One region of the Lactobacillus sp. B4007 genome, then DNA from elsewhere that is predicted to be linked to it. Evidence: predicted binding sites of a transcription regulator. Region 1 holds the regulator's gene; each other region holds the start of a gene.
The links. The regulator NrdR, encoded in region 1, represses ribonucleotide reductase genes. The targets are predictions, from matches to a motif close to ACACNATATATNGTGT.

Region 1 (7,933 bases):
CTTTTTTATTCTGCTGATCTAGGTAAAATTCGAATAAAGCAGACATGCTTTTATCAATCATTTCAGAGGTGATTTTATCTTGATTTTCACTAATAAACTGTTTAATTTTTGGCTCGGATAGAATCTCGGCCCGAATCTTAGCTACATCAAGATGGTCGGCTTTTTTCTTGTCTAAAAAATTATTGATTGACTTCATTTTTTCACCTACTTCATGCCATTTTGATCTTCAAATTTTTTGAAAAAGTCTTTTAAGTCAGCTGAAGAAACATCAGACTTAACACTAGATTTTTTCTTACTCCAATCAGTACCTTTTTCAACGCGTTTATTTTGCACATAACGGGGGTACTTAACCTTATTTTGCTCCCTTTTTTGCATATATTCAATTGCTTGGGCCCCATCTTTAACACCATGTTGAAGCCAATCATGTAAAATCCGATTAGCCAAGCGGTATGAAATATTCGGTGCACTTTTTAAGCAGGCATAAGTTAAGATATTAAGCAAATCAGCTGGGATTCCCTTTTCATTATATAAACTATCAAGTACTTTATATTCACTGGCATCAACATAATCATGCCGATCAGTCTTCAACCGGTACAAAAATTGAGCTGGTGATTTACTTTTAGCTAGTTGCAATACTTGCTGCTCATTTTTACTCAATTTAGCATTTATCGGTTGATCATCATTATATTTCTTAGTCTCTTGCTTAATTCGAGCCCTAGTATGAGAGCCGTGAATTCCACTAGCAATCGCTTGTTTAATTTGCACCATATCCAAGTGATAATCACCGTGAATACTTGTCAGGGCCTCATCGACAAATTCTTGTTCTGTTAACCCGTAAGTACGCATTACAGAGCGGATTGCTTCCCGATTACGGTCAATCTCCGTTCCTGGAATCTGGTAAATTTCAAATTGCTGTTTCATGAAATTCCAGTCAACCGTATCATGCTCATTAATAGTAGCTTTGATATTATTGTCTGTTTTATTTTCTTTTGCGGCATATTTGACATCAACTGAAGGCTCAATTGCTTCTTGCTCAGGCAAACGAAAAACTTCCATAAACGAAGCAGAGATATCATCAGCATTCTGCATACCATTAACTTGGTTCTGCTTAGACTTACTTTCACGAGCAAAATCTTTACTTAATTTTTGAAAGGCAGAAATACCAACTTTTTCTTTAAGTAAGCTTGCTAAAAGAGGCGTTGAAAAAAATTCACTGCTGCTAGGGATGCAGGTTAAGCGAAAAACAAGCACTTGTCCCATGATTTCATTATTAAGTAAACGCGTCTGAACTAGGCCAACGCCCTCGAGCTTATGTAAAGCAGAAAATAAGTGCTTAACATCACAGTCAAGCTGTTCTTGTAGAGCATAAATACCCGTTGAGTCCGATAGCATTGCATGCGCATTAAAGTCCTCATTTAAACTAAAATATAAGGAAAATGCTAGTGAACCAATCAACGGCTGATAAAGTTTAACCAGAACCCGCACATCTTCTGGGAAAATATCAACTCGGTTAGCAATAAAAAATGGTTGTTTGGGATTAGGGGTCTCAAACATTTCTAGTTCCCCTTCTCTCGCTTAGCAATCATATCCTCCATTGTTTTCATGAAACTAGACATATCTTTAAATTCACGGTAAATGGAAGCAAAGCGAATGTAAGCAACATCATCTAGTTCAGCCAATTCATCCATCACTAGTTGACCGATTTTCTTCGAAGAAATCTCACTTACTCCCTGCTGTCTAACCTTATTTTCAACGTGATCAACCAATTGCTCGAACTGCGAGCTTGTAATTGGACGCTTTTGACCAGCTGCCATGACACCATGCAAAATCTTTTTTCGGTTAAAAGGTTCCCGGGTATTGTCATTTTTGATTACCAATAATGGTGTTGTTTCAATTCGCTCAAAAGTAGTAAACCGATAACCACAGTTTTCGCATTCACGCCGTCTTCTAATAGCACGATTTTCATCACTCGGTCGAGAATCAATCACGCGCGAGGCATTTTGCCGACAATTAGGACATTCCATACTGGTCCTCCTTTATTAATTTAAGTAGCAACTCGTTTAATTTGTCTTCTAGTTCTTTTATTGTACCAGTATTTGTAACAACATAATCAGCTAATTTTTGCTTTTGCGCTAAAGGCATCTGACTATTAATTCGCTTTAATGCTTCAGCTTCAGTTATGTGATTGCGCGCCATCAAGCGTTTTACTTGCATTTTTTCAGGTACAGCAATCAGCAAACTGCGGTCACAATAGCTTAAACCACCTGACTCAAATAATAACGGTGCATCTACTATGATAAGTGGCTCATTTTCCTGTTTATGTTGGCTAATTTTAGTCTCGATTTCTTGAAAAATCAACGGGTGGGTAATTTCATTTAATTTAGCTAAGTCTTTAGGTGAATTAAAAACTAATTTACCTAACTTTGCGCGATCAATTGTTTTGTTTGCTGCTAAATACTGATCGCCAAAATAATTAATTACTAAATTGTAGCCCTTTTCACCTATATCTAAAATATGGTGAGCAATTAAATCACTATCAATTACTGGAATATGCTTTTTTATAAAAAAGCTATCAGCTGTACTTTTACCGCTAGCTATTCCCCCAGTAAGACCTAAGACAATGGTCATTGATAATTCACCTGACATTTAGGACAATATGTTGTTCCACGACCATTTACCTTAATTTTTTCAAGAGGGGTTCCACATCTTGCACATGGTTCACCTTTATGTCCGTATACCCGCAACATTTTCTGAAAGCCGCCAGTTTCACCATTAGCATCCAGATAAGTGTGCACGGTTGTCCCACGCTCAGCAATAGCTAATTTGATCAAAGAATTAATATTGTCATGCAATTGTTTCACTCTGGAAGGTGGAATCTTATTGGCCATACTTAACGGATGAATTCTAGTTAGCCATAAAACTTCATCGACATAAATATTGCCCAAACCGGCAACTACAGATTGATCAAGAAGCGTATTTTTAATATTTTTCTTTTTATGCTTAAGACAATTTGCAAAATAAGCAACCGTGAATTTATGAGAATTAGGTTCAAAGCCCAGTTTACTAATTCCTGTTGTTCTTTTTTCTGTTCCAGTTTTAACTAATTGCATTCGGCCAAATTTGCGGACATCATTATAACGCAAGGCTGTATTATCGGTAAAAGCAAACTGCACGTGATCATGTTTATCTTTCGGTGCAGCCACGTCAACTAGACGATACTTTCCTTCCATGCGTAAATGGGAAACTACAGTTAAATCATTCGTCAGCCGAATCAATAAATACTTTGCATACCGGTCAATTGCCACTACTTCTTGACCCGTAAGCTTTTGAACGAATTCTGTTGGATCACTAGCAATAATTTTGGGATACCACAGCGTGATTTCTTTAATCGTTTTTCCTTTAATTAAGGGGAGAAGAGTACGGCGAACCGTTTCTACTTCCGGCATTTCTGGCATTTATTATTACTCCTTATTTTGCATCAAACCAATTATGACCGTACCCTGAATCAGCGACAAGCGGAATATCAAGAGTAACGGCAGACTGCATTACCTCTGGGACAATCTTTTTAATTGTTTCTATCTCATCTTTTGGCACATCAAAAATCAACTCATCATGAACCTGAACCACCATTTTAGTCTTAAGGTGTAAATCATTCAATTTCTTCTGCATATTGATCATCGCAATTTTAATAATATCAGCAGCGGAACCCTGAATTGGTGAGTTAATTGCAGTCCTTTCCGCAAAAGACCGCACATTATAATTCTTTGCATGAATGTCAGGCAAGTACCGTCTTCTATGCATAATTGTTTCTGCGTAACCTTTTTCGCGAGCAAATTTAACGGCCTTATCCATATATTCTCTAATTTGCGGGTATTGCTCAAAATAATTATCGATAAATTCTTTGGCTTGTTTTCTACTAATATTCAGATTTTTCGATAAGCCATAATCCGAAATACCATAGACAATACCAAAATTGACTGCCTTTGCTCTGCGCCGCATTAATGGCGTAACATCATCGGTTGACTTCAAGTGGAATATTTTCATTGCGGTATGAGCGTGAATATCGTAGCCGGTCCTGAATGCTTCTTGCATTTGTTCATCACCAGAAACTTGAGCCAAAACACGCAATTCAATTTGAGAATAATCACAAGAAAAGATATAACCATCAGGGTCACTTGGAACAAAAGCCTTTCGAATTTGCTTACCTTCCTCTGTTCTCGTCGGAATGTTTTGTAAATTAGGATCAACCGAAGATAGGCGTCCAGTTGCCGTTAGAGTTTGCAGATACCGTGTATGAACTCGACCATCTTTTTGAATAACATCTAGCAGGCCATTAACATAAGTTGACTGAATCTTAGCAATTTGCCGGTAAGAAAGGATTTGCCCGATAATTGGATTTTCATCTTTTAACTGGTTCAAGACATCAACTGATGTTGAATAACCGGTTTTAGTCTTTTTAATTGGCTTAAGGCCCATTTTTTCAAACAGAATATGACCAAGTTGTTTCGGCGAATTAATATTAAATTCTTCACCAGCCTCATCATAAATCTGCTTTTCCATCTTTTTAAGTTCAACAGCAAATTCATCTTGCAGCTCAGTTAAAGTATCAGCCTGAACCTTGATTCCATTTATTTCCATAATCGCTAAAACGCGTGCCACTGGAATTTCGATACTTGCAAACAAATCATCCTGTTCATGCTCTTTTAGTTTGGCAAGCAGCTTTTCTTTCAAGGTTTCAATTGCTTCGACTTTGGTGGCTAAATGATTATACAGCACATCGTCATCAGTAGGAATCTTTTCACTTTTACCTTTGCCATAAACGTCAAGATCACTTCTGACAGTGTCATTCCCATACATCCGGCAGACTTCGGCCATGTCATCCGAATTATTTTCATTATTAATCAAATAAGAAGCTAGCAGCATATCATATTCAATCCCATGTGCGTGGATTCCCAAACGATTGAGCCCCACAGTTGTCCGCTTAAGGTCAAAAACATCTTTGCTAATTTTCTTATCTTCTAAAATCTGTTTTAGCTTGGCATCCTGTAATAGCGTTACGTCGCGACTTAGAAAAATCTGTTTGCTAATCTTAAAGGCAAAACCGACGAACTCGGCCAAATGATAATTTGGTCCCAGCATCCCTAAGTAAAAAATGACCTCATCGCCTTCATTAACCGTAATTTTAGCCAAGTTGTTCTTGGTTAACTCGGTGTATTCCATTTTGACATGCGAATCTTGGGATGTCTCATTTTTACTAGAATCACCGTCAGGAGTTAATTCACTCAAAAACTTGCGGAAATTCATTTTCTCGTAAAAACGCCGCAACTTTTGGTAATCAACCGGCCGTCTTTTAATATCATCAATTCCAATGGTTACTGGCGTATCACAGTTGATCGTAGCCAATTTTTTACCTAACAAGGCTTTATCCTTATCATTAAGCAAATTTTCTTTTAGCTTTGATGCTTTCATGTCATCAATATGATCATATAAGTTTTCAACTGAACCATATTCTTGAATTAACTGCGATGCTTTCTTTGGTCCTACTTTGGTGACACCCGGATAATTGTCCGAGTTATCTCCCATCAAGGCCTTCATATCAATAAATTCAGTTGGGGTAACACCATTAACTTCCTTCATATGTTCAGGCGTATAGGACTCAAGGTTCATCACACCTGACTTGGTTACCATCACCGTAGTGTGCTCAGAAGCAAGCTGCGTTAAATCCTTATCCCCAGTTACGACGGTTACATCAAAACCATTTTTTTCACCAATTTTTGCAAAGGTTCCGATAATATCATCGGCTTCATAGTTTTCTAATTCATAAGTCGAGATGCCTAAATCGTGCAATAGTTCTTGCACATATGGTAGCTGCTCAGAAAGTTCACCTGGGGTTTTTTGTCTGCCACCCTTGTAATCAGCATACATCTTATTTCTAAAAGTAGTTTTACCCGCATCAAAAGCAACTAAAACATGATCTGGCTGAACATTGTTTAAAACAACATCAAGCATATTCTTAAAAGTATAAATGGCATTTGTATGCAATCCTTCAGGGTTTCTGAAATTTTCAAGTTGACGATAAAGTGCATAAAACGCACGAAAGGCAACAGAATTACCATCAATTAAAAGTAATTTTTGATTAGCCATTAGATCTCCTCACAATTATCACTGGTCTTTAATTCAACTACCATTTTACCAGTTTTTACGGCATTCTGGCATAATACTGTTTTTATTCAGATTTGCTATACATTTTGGCCAATTAACTTCAATTCAAAAGCCAAATTTTAAATTTAGAACCCGTTTTTTGGCTAATAAAAAGCATTGAAAACTTAATTTCAATGCTCTAACTCGCTATTTATTGAATAAAATTCTGACGCTCTAACAAATATGGCGTACTGGTTCCTAACAACTGATCGCCTTTTTCTTGTTTTGGTGTGCAATTCAACACGTTACTATGAGCTTTTTGCAAAATTGCAGTCGCTTCTTTTACCTCGGCAATTGTGGCCTTTTCAGATTTTAAGGTATTTTGTGCTAATTGCAACGCATAACCAAATCTAAAACCACAAAGGGTAAAATTATTGTCTTTTTGGTATGGTGTAATCAATTCTTGATCAACTAAAGTCTGTAATTTTTGTTTATCTTCTTTAGTAGCAATTTTAGCATCCGCTTGCGCTTGTTCTGGAGTATTATTTGGTTTCAAGTATGGGCCTGAAATGTAATTTGTTCCCTCAACCTTAACATAAGTTAAACTTGGCGTAGCTGCTGGCTGATAATTTGCTAGCGAATAAAAACGTGGTTTAGCCCATGAATCTTTTAACAGGTAAAATAATTCAGCCTTCTTTTCACTAGAATTCCATAAATAAGTAAGTTTTTCAACTGGATACATGTCACCAGTGTTAAAAGTCGAATTTGCACTTTCAGTCGGAAGTGCTGTTGCGGTGATGTCATAAGTCCCAGCCGTTTTTAAAAAGCAGACATATGTAGCTTGCGTATACAGTTTCAAATTCTGCCGGGGGGTTACAGCCAAATCTTTCTTAGGAATAAAAGCTTCGATCGTTCCGCTAATTCTGTAATTAACTACAGGCTTAGAATCGGTCGTTAATGCAGCAATACTGTCTACTCGATAAGTTTTTCCGGGCTTGATAACCGTCTTATCTTTACCAATTCCTGCTGTATAAGGTTTTACCTTTTTAGCGATTTTGACCTTTGCCTCATGAGTATAAAGTGGCTTATTGTTAACTTGACCAACATTTACTGCCTTAACAAAGCCGCCTGAACCCAAGCTGTAAAAGTATTCTCCACCAATTTTATGGTAAGGCAACCATGATTGATGATAATTATCATCATTTAAAAGATAAAACTGTTTGTCATTATGCTCAATCGGTTCGATTTTACCGACGAAAGGTACACTTAAGCCCTTTTTTAAATGCGCCTTTTGCTTGCTTCCTTGAAACTTGCTTAAACGCTTACCGTGTTTATTATAAACATAGGCGTTATGTGCTAGTGTTATTTCATTAGTTTCTTCGGTTGCCTCGATTGGCTGGGCACCCAAACTTAAATTAGCTACCAAGCCAAGAGCAAACATACTGACTACTGAACCAATTGCTGCTTTTTGCTTTAATTTCATATAATATCTCTACCTGTTTTAGATTTTAGTATTAATTTTATAACAAAATCGAAATTAATAAAGAAAAAACTCACATAAAATTAAAAGCGAATAAGCGAATAAAGTATATGACTAGAAATCGAAACCATATTTTGACTAAACTATTTAAACAATAAACATTACTAGATTGACGGAACATAAAGTTATAACAACTTAAATAACAGACTGAGGGAGGGTATTTTAAAGCTATGACCAGCCAGCAACTTTGTTATGACAACATTAAACAAGAAAAATGGAGTTTACGTTAATTAAACATAAACTCCACTTAAA
Region 2 (7,933 bases), on a different contig from region 1:
GCCAAAAATGGACATCCCGAAATCAACAAAACAACCATATTCCCAGCCTAAGAACGTGACAAGTATCAGTTGCAAAATAAAGTGCTTTTTTAATGGCGTAAATTTTGCAAATAACGCCACGGTTAGAACACAGCCGCCATAGGCAAGAACCTGCGAAACGGTCCAAATGCCAAAGCCCAGATAGATGTTAGAAACGACCATCGTTAAAATGGCCAAAGCAAAACCAAAAGTAAAGCCCAAATTTAGCGTAACGATCATTAAAATTGCAGTAACTGGTTGAACATTAGGTACAGGAATAATCTTAAAAATTCTAAGCGCCACGCACATTGCGGTTAAGATCGCAAGTAGTGCTATTTTTTTGGTTGAGTTGTGCATAATTAATTAGTTCATCTTAGCTAAAGTGAATTTAACCTTGTCTTTATTACCCACTCTTTGCTCAGTTGCGCCTTTGTTAGCGAATTTACCGTTAATGGTATATGTCCAGTAAACGTGTTTTGCCTTATTTTGACTCTTACCAGCAATCGAAGTAATAAAGCCGTTAGTACTCTTTACGTGCCATAATTTTCTGAGTCCTTGCATAACCGTTGAATGCTTAGCTAATTTAACAGTCCGCTTTTTATAATTCTTGTTATTTACTTTAAGAGTGTAGGTAACGTGAATTTTGCTTGCTGCACTAACCGTAGTAGGTGTTTGCGTAGTTTCATAACCTGCAAAGGTAAAAGTGAAAATTGTTGCTAAACCGGTAATGACTGCTAATTTATTTTTTTTCATGATAAAAACTCCTCGTAATATTTTTCTGATAACGTAATAATTTGTAATTTTGACTATTTAACTGGGCAAGCGCCGTTTTCACAATCTTCTTGATCAACAAGTTCTAAGTCTTTTTGATCGTCGTGTTGTTTGGCAAAGACACTGGCAACATCGCCTGAAATCTGGGCTTTGCGTTTTTCATAAGTTTCCTTATCAATTGGCTCTTTTGGTGCTTGTTCTAATGAACCACCATAATAAGGCAATAAAGAAGTTGACTTAATTACATGACGGTATTGCTTAAACAGCGAATTAATCTTATCGCCTTCCTCTTTTTGGAAGGTGACGGTACAACTAACAGCGTTGTCGGACCAATATGTTTGTAAAAACGCTTGGGTGGCAAATTGCTCTTCGATTGAAACCGTTCCGGCAGAAGCAAAGTTTTCACTATCCGCATGGGCTGCCCGTAATGGAAATTCAACACAAGTAGTGTTTGGTGAATAAATATCGGGTTCAGAATAATAGCCGCAAGCTGCTAATGCTTTTAATAATGGATCGGAAGCTTGGAAACGAATTCGCTGAATTAAATAGCCAGCATAGTGGAAGTGCATTCCTTCAGATGCACCTGCAAGTTTAGCTACAGTTCCTGATGGCTTAACAGTAGTATGCTTAATTGATGGCTCGCAGTGCAGCGCCTTGCTATACTCATTGTCTGCATCAACAACGGCTTGATATGCAGAAGTAACCATTTTGATTCCTTTAGGATCGTAGATCGGCACCTTGATTTTTTCACCAGTTTCTTGATCGACCTCATCCTTAAAGCCGGTGACAACCCGGTGGCCTAAATCATTTAAGAGCCAATCTTGAATTCCTGACATGGAAACACCGATACGCCGGTTTTTATAAATAATCTGGCGAGAAATCTCCCAGTCGTAGGCACTAAAGGTTACGCGCTTGGTGTAGCGTGCGGCCAGCTTGAAGACATCTTGAAGATTCCAGCCTTGTTTTTCAGCGATATAAGGGAAAACTTCAAATAGGTTGCATGGCTCGCCATTTCCAAGCGAGATCTCACCACACGGATTGGTTCCCTCGACTTCGCCATCAATGTCTTTTTGATAGCCATCAATTATACGACCGTAATTACGCGATAAATCAAGGTTAACAATTCCCGGCTCACCGTTTTCCCGAATACCATTGGCGATAGGCTCATAATCATTAAATTCAGCGTCGATTGCGACACTATTATTAGAAGCCCAGCGATGATGATAAAGCTTATCTTTATCCTGTTTCATTGTGATGAAGTCTTGGTCATCATTTGAACCAAGTGCCAATTCTGCTGATCTTCTGACATTGCCAGCAACAACGGTTTTACCGATTAAATTGCAGATATCGGTGCCATCAACGGAAGTTAGGTGACCGCCAACGCGATCGTTAATAATTTGGTTAATTTCAAAAACCATTTCTACTAGTGGCATTGGTCCTGAAGCTGTTCCGCCAAAACCATGAATCTTGGCGCCATAAGGCCGAATATCACTGATATCCAAAACTAGCTTTTGCTTGTTTTCAGGATTGGTTTGGTTAAAGTGCATATCAATTAGGCGTGCATTAGCTAAAACCCAGCCTTCGCGAGTATCGGGCAGCTTATAGTAAACATAATCGGTAGCGCCGTCGTTTTGCTCTTCCCAAGTTGCTTTGTCAGTTGCACCTAATTTAACTGAGTCTTGGTAAGAAGCACTCTTCTTATCAATTACAACAGTTAAATCAACTTTTTGATCAACTGGTGGAATTTTGGCAATATTTTCTTTTACGACAGAAAAACCAACACCGCCGCCTTTCATGAGCTGATCAAAAACAAAAGAAAAAGGCATTGAAACAGTTTGTTCATCCTTAGATAAGTACGAAGGAACAATATGACTGTCACCGTATTTTTGCGGTCGAATTGCGATAAACCAGCAATTGTTTAGTGAGTCACCGTTGCGCTTTTGGTAATCAGTTCCAGACACCCAGAGATTACGTCCAGATGGAGTGGCGGCAAGCCCATAAACTAGCCGGTACAATTCGCGGGCCTCATTGGTTAATTCGGTAATGACTTCCTCAGAAGGTGAGTCAGCAAGCCGTGGGTCAAGGTTAATGTTTCCTTCAACCACACGTTTGACGGTTTCGTCCCACTCTTCGGACCGGTTTTCTTGTGGAAGCCACCGGGCATAAGTCCGCTTGTAGGTGACCCAGCCTAATTCGCCCCAATGAGGTGAAATATTTTGTTTCACTTGATCAATATAAGCCTGATCTAAGCTTATCGTTGTGTTTTTCATGTGTAAAATAGCTCCTAAAAACTAACAATTGTTTCACACATACATTATGTATGGCTACAGAAAGAACTATACCACAATATCTTGTATTTGATAGTCGATATGCTACACTAAAACACGAACAAAAAACTCTAACTAAAGTGGGAGTAAGACTCGGCGAAAATAAAAAAATCATATAGGAATACCTGTACATAAAAAGCACGATAAGTATAAGAAATTGCTTATACTTATCGTGCTTAGCTAATCTTTAGTGGATTTTTATTTAAGAACCTAATAGTGCAACGGCAATAAAAATTATAGCTCCTAGTATGATTAACGGAACTAACAGGTGAATGAAAAAAACAAATACAAAACCGCAAGCCAGCAAGAAAAATAGGATTTTGAGCGTCCCGATCCCTAGCTTAACAAAAGCCCATATTAGAAAAATAATCAATAGAAGAGTAAGCATGTTTAATTATTCCTCCAAGTCATAGTTTTAGGGAATTATATGTGTCATTATTAAGATAAAGTAGTCTTTTGCATAAATTTAAGAAAAAGATAATTTTCTCATTATAATAAATAAAATACTGGTATAATAATTTTCCATGTTAGTATGTGTTATTTCCTAGGAAATAACTAGAAAGGATGAAATTACTTGCACTTCAAACAGATTATATTTGATGTTGATGATACATTGATTGATTTTGCCGATACGGAGAATTTTGCTCTTCATAGCCTTTTTAATGCACATCAATGGGAACTTACGGATGAAATCCAGCGGCAATATCATGCGTATAATCAGGGGCTTTGGCGTCAGCTAGAAAATGGCGCTCTTACTTATCAAGAATTAAGTGAAATGGTTTTTCATAATTTTCTGAAAGATACTTTTAATATTGAAGTTAATGGTCTTGCTGTCATGGATGAATATCGTTCTTATTTTTCTCGTGCGTATAAGCTTTTACCGGGTGTCGAGGACACTTTGCGTTTTGCTCAGAAACAAAATCTGGAATTAACAATTTTGACTAATGGCGAGACTTTTATGCAGAGACATCGCCTTGAACTGGCTGGAATTAAAGATTATTTTGATTTAATCGTTACTTCTGAAGAGGCTGGCTATTCTAAACCAGATAGTCGCATTTTTGATTATTTCTTTGCTCGGACCAAGTTTGGCCCAGAAGATACGGTCTTCTTTGGTGATGGACTGCAGTCTGATATCTTAGGTGCGGAGAATTATGGTTTTAGCAGTATTTGGTATAATCATCGTCATCGGAAAAATAACATGAATTTGCATCCGCTGTTTGAAGTAACAACTTATCCACAATTTGTAAAACTTCTTAAAAACAATTTCCAAAAGTAGTCGAAATCTGTTAATGTATTAATGATATCAATATTTAATTTACTAAAATATAACGAGTCGAGAGGTGAAAATAATGACTGTTGATATTCATTCTATGTCTGACACCTACCAATTAAATAACGGAGTTAAGATTCCAGCTATTGGATTAGGTACATGGCAAACGCCAGATGGCGATATTGCAAAAAGTGCTGTCAAAGACGCTATTAATTTGGGCTACCGATTAATTGATACAGCTGCAGCTTATGATAATGAAGTAAGTATTGGTAAAGGAATTAGAGAAAGCGGTGTTAACCGTTATGACTTATTTATTACTACTAAGCTGTGGAATGATATGCATGGCTACAAAAAGACCAATGAAGCAATTGATAAAAGCTTAGAAAAGTTAGATGTAGATTATATTGATCTGTATTTAATCCATTGGCCTAATCCTGTCGGAATTCGCGACCACTGGGCAGAAATGAATGCTGGAAGCTGGCGTGCGATGGAAGAAGCTCAAATTGCTGGGAAAATTCGTGCGATTGGTGTATCAAACTTTAGGCGAGAACACCTCGATGAAATACTAAAAACGTCATCTGTTCGTCCAGTGGTTAATCAAATTTATCTTAATCCAAGCGATATGCAAGAAAATGTAACTTCATATAATGAAGAATTGGGAATTCTTAGTGAAGCATATAGTCCTTTAGGACGAGGTGGCTTATTTAACAATGAGACTGTTGTCGAAGTTGCTAAGCATTATGATAAGACTCCTGCGCAAATTTTGTTGCGCTGGTCATTGCAACATCAATTTGTACCTTTGCCTAAGTCTGTCCACCGTGACCGAATGAAAGAAAACGCCGCTATTTTCGATTTCGCAATTAGTGAAGAAGATATGCAAGCTTTAGATCATTTACATGGTGTAGCAGAAATGGCTACTGATCCAGATAACACTGATTTTTAATAAGATAAATTTTAAGGTGATAAATGATGAAAGTAGGATTTATTGGAACTGGCAAAATTGGTAAGGCAATTATTTTGGGCTTATTACAAGGTAAGACGGCCAGTCAAGATATTTATGTTTTTGACGGTGGTCACCGGTCAGCGCAAAAGGTTGCAGCTGAACTGAATTTGCACCTAGTAGATGACTATGCTGCTTTTAACGACTGCCAGGCAGTGATTGTGGCTGTCGGTGGCTCAGTTATAACATCAATTTTTCATGAACTTGGGCAAAAGTATCATGGTATCATTTTGTCAACTGGTGGTGGTGATCTTACTACAATCAACCAAGAATTACCGGATGATTCTTCTTTTGTCAAAATTGTTCCTAATACGCCAGTTCAAATTGGTGAGGGGATTACAGCGATGAGCTTTGTTCCCGGAGAAAAGAAGCAGGTAATTAACACTGTTAAAGCTCTGTTTGAGCAAATGGGCAGTGTTTATGTCGTTCCTGCGGATTTATTAGGAATTTATGGAACTGTTGCAGGTTGCACACCAGCATATGTTAATATGATGATTGAGGCTTTAAGCGACGCTGCTGTCCAAAATGGCGTTAAGCGGGCCGAATCTTACCAAATTGTGGAACAGATGCTGGTAGGTACTGCGAAGCTTGCATTATCTAGTAAGAAATTGCCTGAAGAATTAAAGGATGAAGTAACTACTCCAGGTGGGTCTACCATAAGAGGTGTAGTTAAATTGGAACAAGAAGGTTTTAGAAATGCCTTAATTAAGGCAGTCAATGCTTCAGCTAATTAAGAAATAAAAGTGTTTGAAAAAAGACAGTTTGTAGTTAAAATTGCGACAATATTATAAGCAAAAAACTGATAAATCAACTAGATTTATCAGTTTTTATTTACTATTTATGTGCTGTTCTTAAAAACTATTTTTCTATTCGCGGAAAAGCTGAAGAAAAAGTTTCTAAATCGCGGTTTACGATTAGTTCCTGCGGAAAATCAATTTCTTCTAGCATTTTTAGTGCATCAGTAAAGTTTCCAATATTACTAGCAAAATGTGCATCAGAGCTAATTGTAACTCTTACACCGTATTTTTTACATAAAAGAGCAATGTCTCGACAGTTTTTTCGTGCATTTTTTCTATATGGAAAAGATGAAGAATTAATTTCAACAATTTTATGATATCGTTTGAACAGCTTAATAATTTTTTCGTGAGAAAAAGCATAATTGTCATTCCCACAATGTCCAATAATATCGATCCATGGATTTTTTGCTACAGCTTCCCAAATTTGATCATGTTCTTTATTTGTGGCAGGCTTAAGTACTTTTTCATGACATGAAGCAATCACTATATCTAGCTTGTTTAATGTGTAAGTTGGCATATCAATATTGCCATTATAATCAGTAATACTTGTTTCAATTCCCTTAAAAACGCGAATTCCATTAACAACTTTAGGAATAGCTTTGCGCATGTTACCAAAATAAGAGGTTGGGAAAGTTTCTCCTGTACCTAGGCCAGGAGCGTGATCTGTAACAACCAGGCCAGTTAATCCTTTTTCTTTTGCAACCTGAACATTTTCCATCACTGTACTATATGCATGAACTGATGCGAGCGTATGTGTATGTGTGTCAATTTTTGCTTGTAACATTTTTAACTCTTTTCTATATTTTGATTTATAAGAGCTTATCAAAAGCATCTTTTACTTGTGGGACACTTGTGCCTACAACTACCTGAATATTGTCGTCTTTTCGAATGACTGCAATTGCATCATTGTTGCGGAAATAATCGTCATCCTTTACTAAAGAAGGATCCTTCACCGTTGTTCGTAAACGGGTGGCACAATTTGTTACACTTATGATATTTTCTTTACCGCCTAATCCATTAAGGTAAGCTTGTGCTTTAGTTTCAAAGGAAGAAAGTTTATTTGTTGCTGCCTTACCAGAACTCTTTTTTTCTTTATAGTCTTTTTTAGTATAAAGTTTTGTTTCACCACTGTCTTGCCGTCCAGGTGTTTTAATATCAAATTTTATAATTAAAAAGTACATTACAATAAAGAAAATAAAGGTAAAAATTAGTCCAACGATAATTTGCTTAATATATTCGTTATGATGATTTTGCCATAAGGGAATCCAGTTCTTCGCTAGCCATGTAATTAGACCACTGGTAAAATCGCCCCGGGTCCCGATAGTGTATTCTGCCCATGATAGGGTTGCACAAAGAATAGCGTACACCACATATAACGGTGGTGAAACGAATAAAAATGTAAATTCTAATGGTTCGGTAATGCCACCAATAATGGCTGAAATTGCTGCTGGCACAACTAGAGCAGCTGTTTTCCTCTTGTTTTCCGGTTTAGCAGCAAAATATAACGCTGCTGCTACGCCTGGAGCTCCGAAAATTTTATTATGGCCATATAACTTAAAGGCAGCACCTGGAAACAGCTTAGCTAAAGGGGTAGTGGTTTGGCTAAATTTGACTAAATGGTCAAGCCAATAGGTTGTAATTCCGCCATTTACAATGACAGGACCATATGAAAAAGGCTGAGTTAATAAGTGATGCAATCCGGTTGGAAGCAAAAGTCTCTCTAATAACGTATAGCACCAAATACCAAAAC
Region 3 (7,933 bases), on a different contig from region 1:
ATAGCATTAATGATTTTTTCTCTTAATTTAAACATCGTAATCAGGATAAAGATGATTGAAGCAACGAAAACAGCTGCAAGTGCTGTTTCCCATGAAACATGCATCCCGATACAAACTGTATAGGCAAAGAAAGCATTGATTCCGAGAGCGGGAGCCTCACCAATTGGATAATTGGCAACTATTCCCATTAAGGCTGTTCCCAATGCACTTGCTAACGCAGTCGCAGTGAAAACTGCTCCTTTGTCCATCCCACTAGCTCCTAGGACACTAGGATTAACAAATAAGATGTATGACATACTGATAAAAGTAGTCAAACCGGCTAGAAATTCCACCTTGACACTAGTCTTGTATTTGTCGAGCTGAAAATAGCTCTTGATAAAATTCATCTAATCTCTCCTACAAAAATAATGTTCGTGTTTTTATTATAAACTAACAACTATTATAGTGTAGCACGCGAGTAGATAATTGCAAATGCGAATTATAGTAAGTGAAAATGACAATATAGGAAAGATTTTCGAACAAATTTAGCTTTGGCATAGATTGACCCAGTAATTCAAATACCGGTAAAATTAGTTAAAGTAACTAAGTCAGCTAAATTATAAAGAGGCAAAAAATATGGCAAAACTGCTATTTTCAGATATTGATGGAACATTAATCAATTCTAAATTAGAGGTAACTGCAAAAACTAAAGAAGCAATCCGGCGACAAATTATTAATGGCAATGTTTTTATACCGGTATCGGCTAGAATGCCCCAAGCAATTATGACAGCAGCGGGACAAATTATGAAAACTTGCCCAATGATTGCTTATAATGGTGCACTCGTATTAGACGAAATGGGACGGCCATTATGTTCAAAATATATGACAGCAAAGCAGGCAGCAGAAATCTGCACTTATGTCGAAGAAAAGCAAAATCAAACTACGTGGAGTGTATATAGTGGCTATGATTGGCATTATTTCCCAGGAAATAATAGTGATTTAATAAAGCAAGAAGAACAAATCGTGAAGGTCAAAGCTAAAACAAGCTCAATTACGCAAATTCAAGAGCTTAAAGGTGTTCATAAAGTGCTGTTACTAGGAAATCCTGAACAGCTGACTGAAGAACAAAAGGAGTTAAGCAGTAAGTATCCAGAGCTTGTAATAGTGAAATCTGCACCTAATTTATTAGAAATAATGGTTAAAGACGTTTCTAAAGGTGAGGGCGTTAAAATACTAGCCGAGGAGTTCAATGTTGATTTAAAAAATTGCTGGGCTTTTGGCGATAATTATAATGATGAACCAATGCTAAAAGTTGTTGGTCACCCAATCATAATGGGGAACGCACCTGCGGACTTAAAACGTCATTTTACTGATGTAACATCTGATAACAATCATGATGGGATAGCAGAAGTGCTTGATCAGTTAGAATAGTTATCACTTGGCTTTTAATAAAGGTGATTGTGCTTTGTTGCCAAACCATTTATGGTTGATTCGGTCTAAAGTACCATTTCGTGCGAGCTCTTCTAGACCTGCATTGACTTTTCGGCATAAAGTTGTATCGCTTTTCCGCATTCCAACTGCAAATTCTTCTTTTGGGAAAGGACTGTCGACTTCAGAAAATAATTCTGGTTTTTTCTCGTGTGAAATATAATAATTTGCGTAGGTGCTATCTATTAATAGACCTTGAATACGACCAGCATTTAGATCAATAAAGGCATTGGTGAAGGAATCGTAGAGAATTGGATCGTGTCCTTTAATTCTGTTAATAAAAACACGGGGATAATTCATGACATCGTTGTAACCAGATGATCCGGATTGCACTCCGAGTGTTTGTTGTTTCATATCAGCTGGCTTAAAGATTTTATTCCGGCGTAGTGCAACTAAAACTTGACTACTATATAAATAGGTTTTGCTAAACCTTACTTTTTTCTTTCTTGCCGGTGTTTTACTAAAACCATTCCAAATTAAATCAATTGTACCGTTGCGCAGCTCAGTTGTATTCATTGACCAGTCAATTGTTTGAAAACTGACCTTTAAGCCGTATAACTTAAAGACAGCATTTGCTAAATCGACGTCATAACCCGTTAACCGACCGTTTTTTTGTTGGAAATCCATTGGCACAAATGTATCGTCAACACCGACAATAACATAGCCTCGTTGCTTAATATGAGACCAATTATCGGTCGTGTTAGCTCGTTTGTTGAAAGAAATGCCACTGCACCCAGATAACATTACTAGTGCTAAAACTAAAACTATGAGGGCTGGAAAGCGTTTAGTCTTCATTTTCATAGCCTTCTCCGTTATCCAAAGCCTTGACTGTAAAAATACGATCAGCAACTTGATTGGCAAAATCCATGTCATGAGTAACAATGATCTGAGTCATACCATGATCTTGTTTTAACTGAAGGATTATTTCGCCGACTTTTGTACGTAAAGCAGGGTCTAGAGCAGATGTTGGTTCGTCATAGCATAAAATCCTTGGAGCCATTGCAAGAGCGCGGGCAATAGCAACCCGTTGTTGCTGACCGCCTGAAAGTTGGTAGGGGTAAAGTGAATCTTTACCAATCAGGTCAAGTTGCTCCAACAATTTTTGTGCTTTTTGCTCTGCTAATTTACGGTCTTCTTTGCGGACTAATATAGGTGCCAAAGTAATGTTGTCTTTAACGGTCAAATTAGGAAATAATTCGTAATTTTGAAAGACGACACCAATAATTTGACTCTTTTGGTTAGGAACGGCTGGATCAAATTCATGCTTATTCCAGAGGAAGTGACCGGAGTCAATTTTTTCAAGACCGCTTAAGCAGCGCAATAAGGTTGTTTTTCCTGCACCGGAATGGCCAACAATTGCTAAAATCTGTCCGTCAGGAATAGTCAAGTTTAATTTGTTTAGGATGACACGGGAACCAAATTTTTTGGTAATATCTCTTAATTCAAGCATGATAGTTCCTTTTCTCTATTTCCATTTAGAGTAATTATGTTCAATCTTTTTCAATACAAATGAAGCAATTCCCGTCATTAATAAGTAAATTATGCCTACTAAGACCAATGGAACAAGGGTTACATCACGTGCAGTTGCCACATTCCCAGCTCGTAACAGTTCGCCTAAGCCGATAACGTACACTAATGAGGTATCTTTTACCAGATTAATTACCTCGTTACCAATTGACGGAATAACAATTTTGCTTACTTGCGGAATAATAATATGTCGCAGAGTCTGCCAGTATGTTAATTGCAATACGTGCGCACTCTCATATTGCCCAGCTGGAACAGATTGAAAACCACCCCGAAAAATTTCGGCAAAATACGCGGTATAGTTTAAAACAAATGCAAAAAGGGCAGCATTATATCTCTGAAAAATGATTCCAATAATTGGCAAACCGTAAAAAATAAAAATTAATTGTAATAACAGCGGCGTTCCCCGCATAATCCATATATAAAATTTCAAAACTAGGCGTAATGGTTTAAAGTGTGAGACTAAGCCTAAGCTGACAATGATGCCAAGAGGAATAGAGATAACGAGTGTCCATATAAAGAGGATTAGCGTCATTTTTGCGCCAGAAAATAGAGAAGGCATGATTGAGATAATATAGTTCATTGTGTTCTCCTTTGTAGCAGCCGTACAATTCAGCTGAGTTAGTTGAATTCTAGGTGAAATTAAAATTACCTGAAAAAGTTACATAGAACAAGCATACCACAGTTTTTTTCTGATAAAGCATATGACTGTAGACTTTTTAAATGATATCGCTTAATTAAGCACTATCATTGCAAAATGGCAAAAAAAATCGCTTCTCTAACTTTTAAGTAGAAAAGCGATTAGATCTTTAGGCATCAATTTCAATTTTCGTTGACTTATCCCATGATTCAGGCAACTTGCCCATTTCCTTTAATTTAGCAACAATTTGCTCTAAAACAACTTCGCGAGCGTGCTCATCCGTCATAAAGTCAAGTTCATCGCCATTTATTTCCATTTTTGGCGAGTAGTCATAGTTTTCGTACCATGGCTTGTAATAACGTAAGAGCCGTTTGTAATAATCTTCAAGCGTTGCGTCATAACTGAGCTGTTCGTACGGTCGACCACGCTTTTGAATTCGTTTGAGCATTGTGTCATAAGAAACATTAATGTGAACAAGCAAGTCAGGATTTTTCTTTGGCATATGCTTTAGCTCATTCATCATATTATTCAAAAGCTCATAATAGGTGTCAACTTCTTCAGTAGTTGCGCGGCCAATGTCTGCATTCATTTGGAAAAAGAGTGCATCTTCATAGATGGAACGATCAAGCACATTGTTATCATCGGTTAGCGCATCTTTGATACTACGAAAGCGTGTATTTAGGAAAAAGACTTGCAGTAAAAATGCATATTTCTTAGGGTCAGCATAAAAAAGTGGCAAGACAGGATTGTCGTCAACACTTTCATAGAAAGGCTTAGTTCCTAAATATTTAGCTAAAATACTGGTTAGACTGGATTTACCGGCTCCAATTGGGCCACTTAAAACAATAACTGTCATCACGTTCCTTCTTTATTTCAAATTGCCGATTTCACGCAATTTATTATCAATCTGGTTCAAAACTTCTTTTTTAGCGTCTTCGTTACCGATGAAATCATACCGATCACCGTCAATTGCTATTTTGGCAGATGCATCATAGTTTTCATACCATGGTTCATAGTAGCGAATCAAACGTGCGTAGTAATCTTTCAGACTAGGATCAGTACTGATTTGCTCATAAGAACGGCCACGTTTTTCAATGCGTTTTAACATTGTGTCTAAAGATACGCGAATGTAAATTAATAAGTCAGGCTTTTTGCTTGGATTTCCAGGAGTATCCTCCATCATATTTTCAAGCAGACTGTCATAAATTTTAAATTCAGTAGGGTCGGCAACCTTACTTTCAGCGTTCATCTGGAAAAAGAGTGCATCTTCATAAATTGAACGATCGGAAACGCTATTTTTTTCTCTGACTGCCTGATTAATTTGAGCTAACCGATGGTTGAGCAAGTAGATATTAAGTAAAAAAGTGTACCGCTTCATGTCCTTGTAATATAAAGGAAGAACTGGATTATTATCAACTCCCTCATAAAAGGCCTGAGTACCTAAATGTTCGGCTAAAATACTGGTTAAACTGGATTTACCGGCTCCAATTGGCCCGCTTAAAACAATAACTTGAATCACGTTCTTTCTTAAATACAATATATAGATTCTTATCTAGTTTAATACGAGATATAGTGGCATACAAGTAAAAAGTTAATTGAAATTGCCACTAAAAAGTCAAGTGATTTTGTATAAAATAGTTAAAAAATTTACTGAGTACAACCAAATATTTTTCAATATTTAGATCAATAGTTATTGTTTCACGTGAAACCAAGTAACTGAGCAGTGCTAAAAAAACAGTCGTCAATTTTTGGTATATTATTTTGTTTTTAAACAGTAATAAGCTGGCAATATTTTTATGCAATAACTGGTATAAAATTTAAGAGGTTATCTTAGTTGTTAATGGCGGTAGATTTAGTTATTGCTACATAAAAAATCCAGCTAAATTAGACGGCTTTTGTGCTATTTTGCTTTGATAAAAAGTACTTCGTTTCACGTGAAACCAAAAAAGTGACGTAGCATTTAAGTGTACTACTTCACTTTTTAAAACTTATCCTGCTAAAGGGTGATTATTTAACGCGGTCTTCTTTTTTATCTTCGACTTTGTCTTCAACCTTATCTTTTTGTTCGCCAATCTTATCCTTGGCATCTTGTGTTGCACCGGTAATCCGATCTTGCAGACTGACTGAATCTTTTTCGTGTTCTTCTTTAGTCTTAATATCAACAACGGTGACATTAACTTCAACCGTGTCTAAGCCCGTCATTTCCTTAACCTTGTCGTAAATCTTTTGTCTGATTTCATCATAAAGTTTAGGAATTTCAACACCGTATTCAGCAATAATTTCGATATCAACTGCTACTTGCTTTTTACCAACTTCAACATTAACACCATTGGTAACATCATCGTTGTTAACAATCTTGTCAGCTAAGTTTGAGAAAAAGCCGCCGTTAACATCCAATAAGCCTTTAACATCGGAGAGGGCAATACCAATAATCTTTTGAATGACTTTTTCGTCATACTTTAAGTCGCCCTTAATTTCTTGCTTTGAGCTGCTTGAGTTGTTTGCACTACTTTGATTATTATTTTGTACCATATTAAGTTCCTTTCAATTATTGTTTACTTACAAGACTTTTCAGCAGGGGCCAATAGTGTCCGACTAAAAAACCAACTACTAACATTACGACTACAAAAATAGTTTTAAAAAATCCTAGTCCCAAAAAACAAAATGCTAGTAACAAGCCGATTACAGCACCGCATATTTCTGGGAGGTGTTTTTGTAAAATTTCGTTCATTTCAGCCTCCTTTATTGAACGCGCGTCTCTGGTTTATCGGGGTTTTGATAATTAACAAATTTGATTTTGATCTTTGGCTTCTGTTCAATTCCCAATAACCGGTTAAGGTTGTTCTTTAACTCTTCTAAGTAATTTTCGAGAAGGGCACTAACATTTTCACCGCGCCCAAGATTACCACTAATTTTGATGTTGATCTTATGATTAGTGAGTTTTGAATCAACCTTGACTTTATTAATAAAAGGCAAATCTGCCAATGAATTCATGACGTAGCCATTAATTGCTTTGCTAGTAACTTTGACTTGTCCGTCATGCTTGTGAATCAAAATAAAGTACCTTTGAACAGGCCAAAATAGGACAACTAATAAACTAATAATTAAAACTAAAAGGACAACAGCGCTGACAACGATTAAATACCATTCTAGTACTGGATTTAGTGTCCCCATACTGGGTAGTTTAATCTTTAAATACTTTTGCCAAAAACCACTAGTTTCCCATAGAAAGTAAATTGGCAAGGGTAATAATAAAATCATTAACACTACCAGTAACCACTTTTTACTTCGCTTCAACTTATCACCATCCTCTCATGATTCAACTTAATCATAATACGGATTATTTTGTTAGCCTAGCGATATGCACCAATTTATATCTGCTTAGGATTTACTGTTTTAGGACACAAAAAAAGATGCATGAATGCATCTTTTTTCTATCTTTGTTATTTTATTATTTAATTCTTTGCACTAGCACTAAGCTTACTTGCAGCAGCATTATCAACAATAAGTGTTACATTATCATGTTTTTGCAAAATTGAAGCAGGTACATCTTCGGTTACAGGGCCTTCAACCATCTTCTTAACAGCATCCGCTTTGTTTTCACCAAAGGCCATAATGACAATCTCTTTTGCTGCCATGATATTTGCAATACCCATACAAATTGCAGATTTTGGCACATCTTCAATCTTACTGAAGAAACGTGAATTGGCTTGAATGGTATTTTCAGTCAATTTAACTTCATGAGTTACCGAATCAAAAGGTGTTCCTGGTTCGTTAAAAGCAATATGACCGTTTTGACCTAAACCTAGAAGCTGAATGTCGATTGGATTTTCAGCGATAATTTGGTTGTAATCATCAGATGCACCTTGTGGATCATTAATTGCTTTTATTCCATCAGGAATGTATGACTTTTTAAAAGGCTTCTTTGCAAACAAGTTTTTTTGCATGAAGTAATGATAGCTTTGATCATTGTCAGAAGTTAAGCCAACATATTCGTCAAGGTTAATACTGATCAAATCAGAGTTATCAAGATCACTTTCAGTCCATTCTTGATATAGACCTACTGGGGTAGAGCCAGTTGCTAAGCCGATTACCTTAGCACCATTGTTAATGCTTTTTTCAAAAAGCTTGAAACCTTCAGTGCTGCCATTTTCTTTACTATCTGTAACGATGATTTTCATAATTATGCCTCCAAAATATCTTAATGCTAATTATAAATTGGCATATACCAATCTGTCAACTAGCTAAAAAAAGAAACATAACTTTTATTCAAAAATTTTTGGCAAACAAAAAACAATTATT

Region 2: a site for NrdR is predicted at 3,131-3,146, ahead of nrdJ (ribonucleoside-triphosphate reductase, adenosylcobalamin-dependent). Genes of this name have one in related genera too.
Region 3: a site for NrdR is predicted at 5,192-5,207, ahead of J3U54_RS02735 (deoxynucleoside kinase). Genes of this name have one in related genera too.

The regions. Positions count from the first base shown of each region.
Region 1 covers NZ_JAFNPA010000003.1:54,216-62,148, reverse strand. The annotation lists gene dnaI (primosomal protein DnaI) at 1-196, opposite strand, end outside; gene J3U54_RS05540 (DnaD domain protein) at 205-1,554, opposite strand; gene nrdR (transcriptional regulator NrdR) at 1,557-2,024, opposite strand; gene coaE (dephospho-CoA kinase) at 2,011-2,628, opposite strand; gene mutM (bifunctional DNA-formamidopyrimidine glycosylase/DNA-(apurinic or apyrimidinic site) lyase) at 2,625-3,455, opposite strand; gene polA (DNA polymerase I) at 3,469-6,144, opposite strand; gene J3U54_RS05515 (SLAP domain-containing protein) at 6,353-7,624, opposite strand.
Region 2 covers NZ_JAFNPA010000001.1:653,824-661,756, forward strand. The annotation lists gene J3U54_RS03145 (ECF transporter S component) at 1-375, opposite strand, end outside; gene J3U54_RS03150 (DUF4430 domain-containing protein) at 382-771, opposite strand; gene nrdJ (ribonucleoside-triphosphate reductase, adenosylcobalamin-dependent) at 825-3,059, opposite strand; gene J3U54_RS03160 (YjjG family noncanonical pyrimidine nucleotidase) at 3,691-4,392, shown strand; gene J3U54_RS03165 (aldo/keto reductase) at 4,466-5,329, shown strand; gene proC (pyrroline-5-carboxylate reductase) at 5,353-6,120, shown strand; gene J3U54_RS03175 (phosphatase) at 6,245-6,967, opposite strand; gene J3U54_RS03180 (alpha-glucoside-specific PTS transporter subunit IIBC) at 6,993-7,933, opposite strand, start outside.
Region 3 covers NZ_JAFNPA010000001.1:569,311-577,243, reverse strand. The annotation lists gene J3U54_RS02765 (NCS2 family permease) at 1-386, opposite strand, end outside; gene J3U54_RS02760 (Cof-type HAD-IIB family hydrolase) at 616-1,410, shown strand; gene J3U54_RS02755 (amino acid ABC transporter substrate-binding protein) at 1,414-2,262, opposite strand; gene J3U54_RS02750 (amino acid ABC transporter ATP-binding protein) at 2,252-2,917, opposite strand; gene J3U54_RS02745 (amino acid ABC transporter permease) at 2,933-3,574, opposite strand; gene J3U54_RS02740 (deoxynucleoside kinase) at 3,801-4,487, opposite strand; gene J3U54_RS02735 (deoxynucleoside kinase) at 4,500-5,150, opposite strand; gene J3U54_RS02730 (Asp23/Gls24 family envelope stress response protein) at 5,639-6,163, opposite strand; gene J3U54_RS02725 (DUF2273 domain-containing protein) at 6,180-6,362, opposite strand; gene amaP (alkaline shock response membrane anchor protein AmaP) at 6,374-6,928, opposite strand; gene J3U54_RS02715 (glucosamine-6-phosphate deaminase) at 7,087-7,812, opposite strand.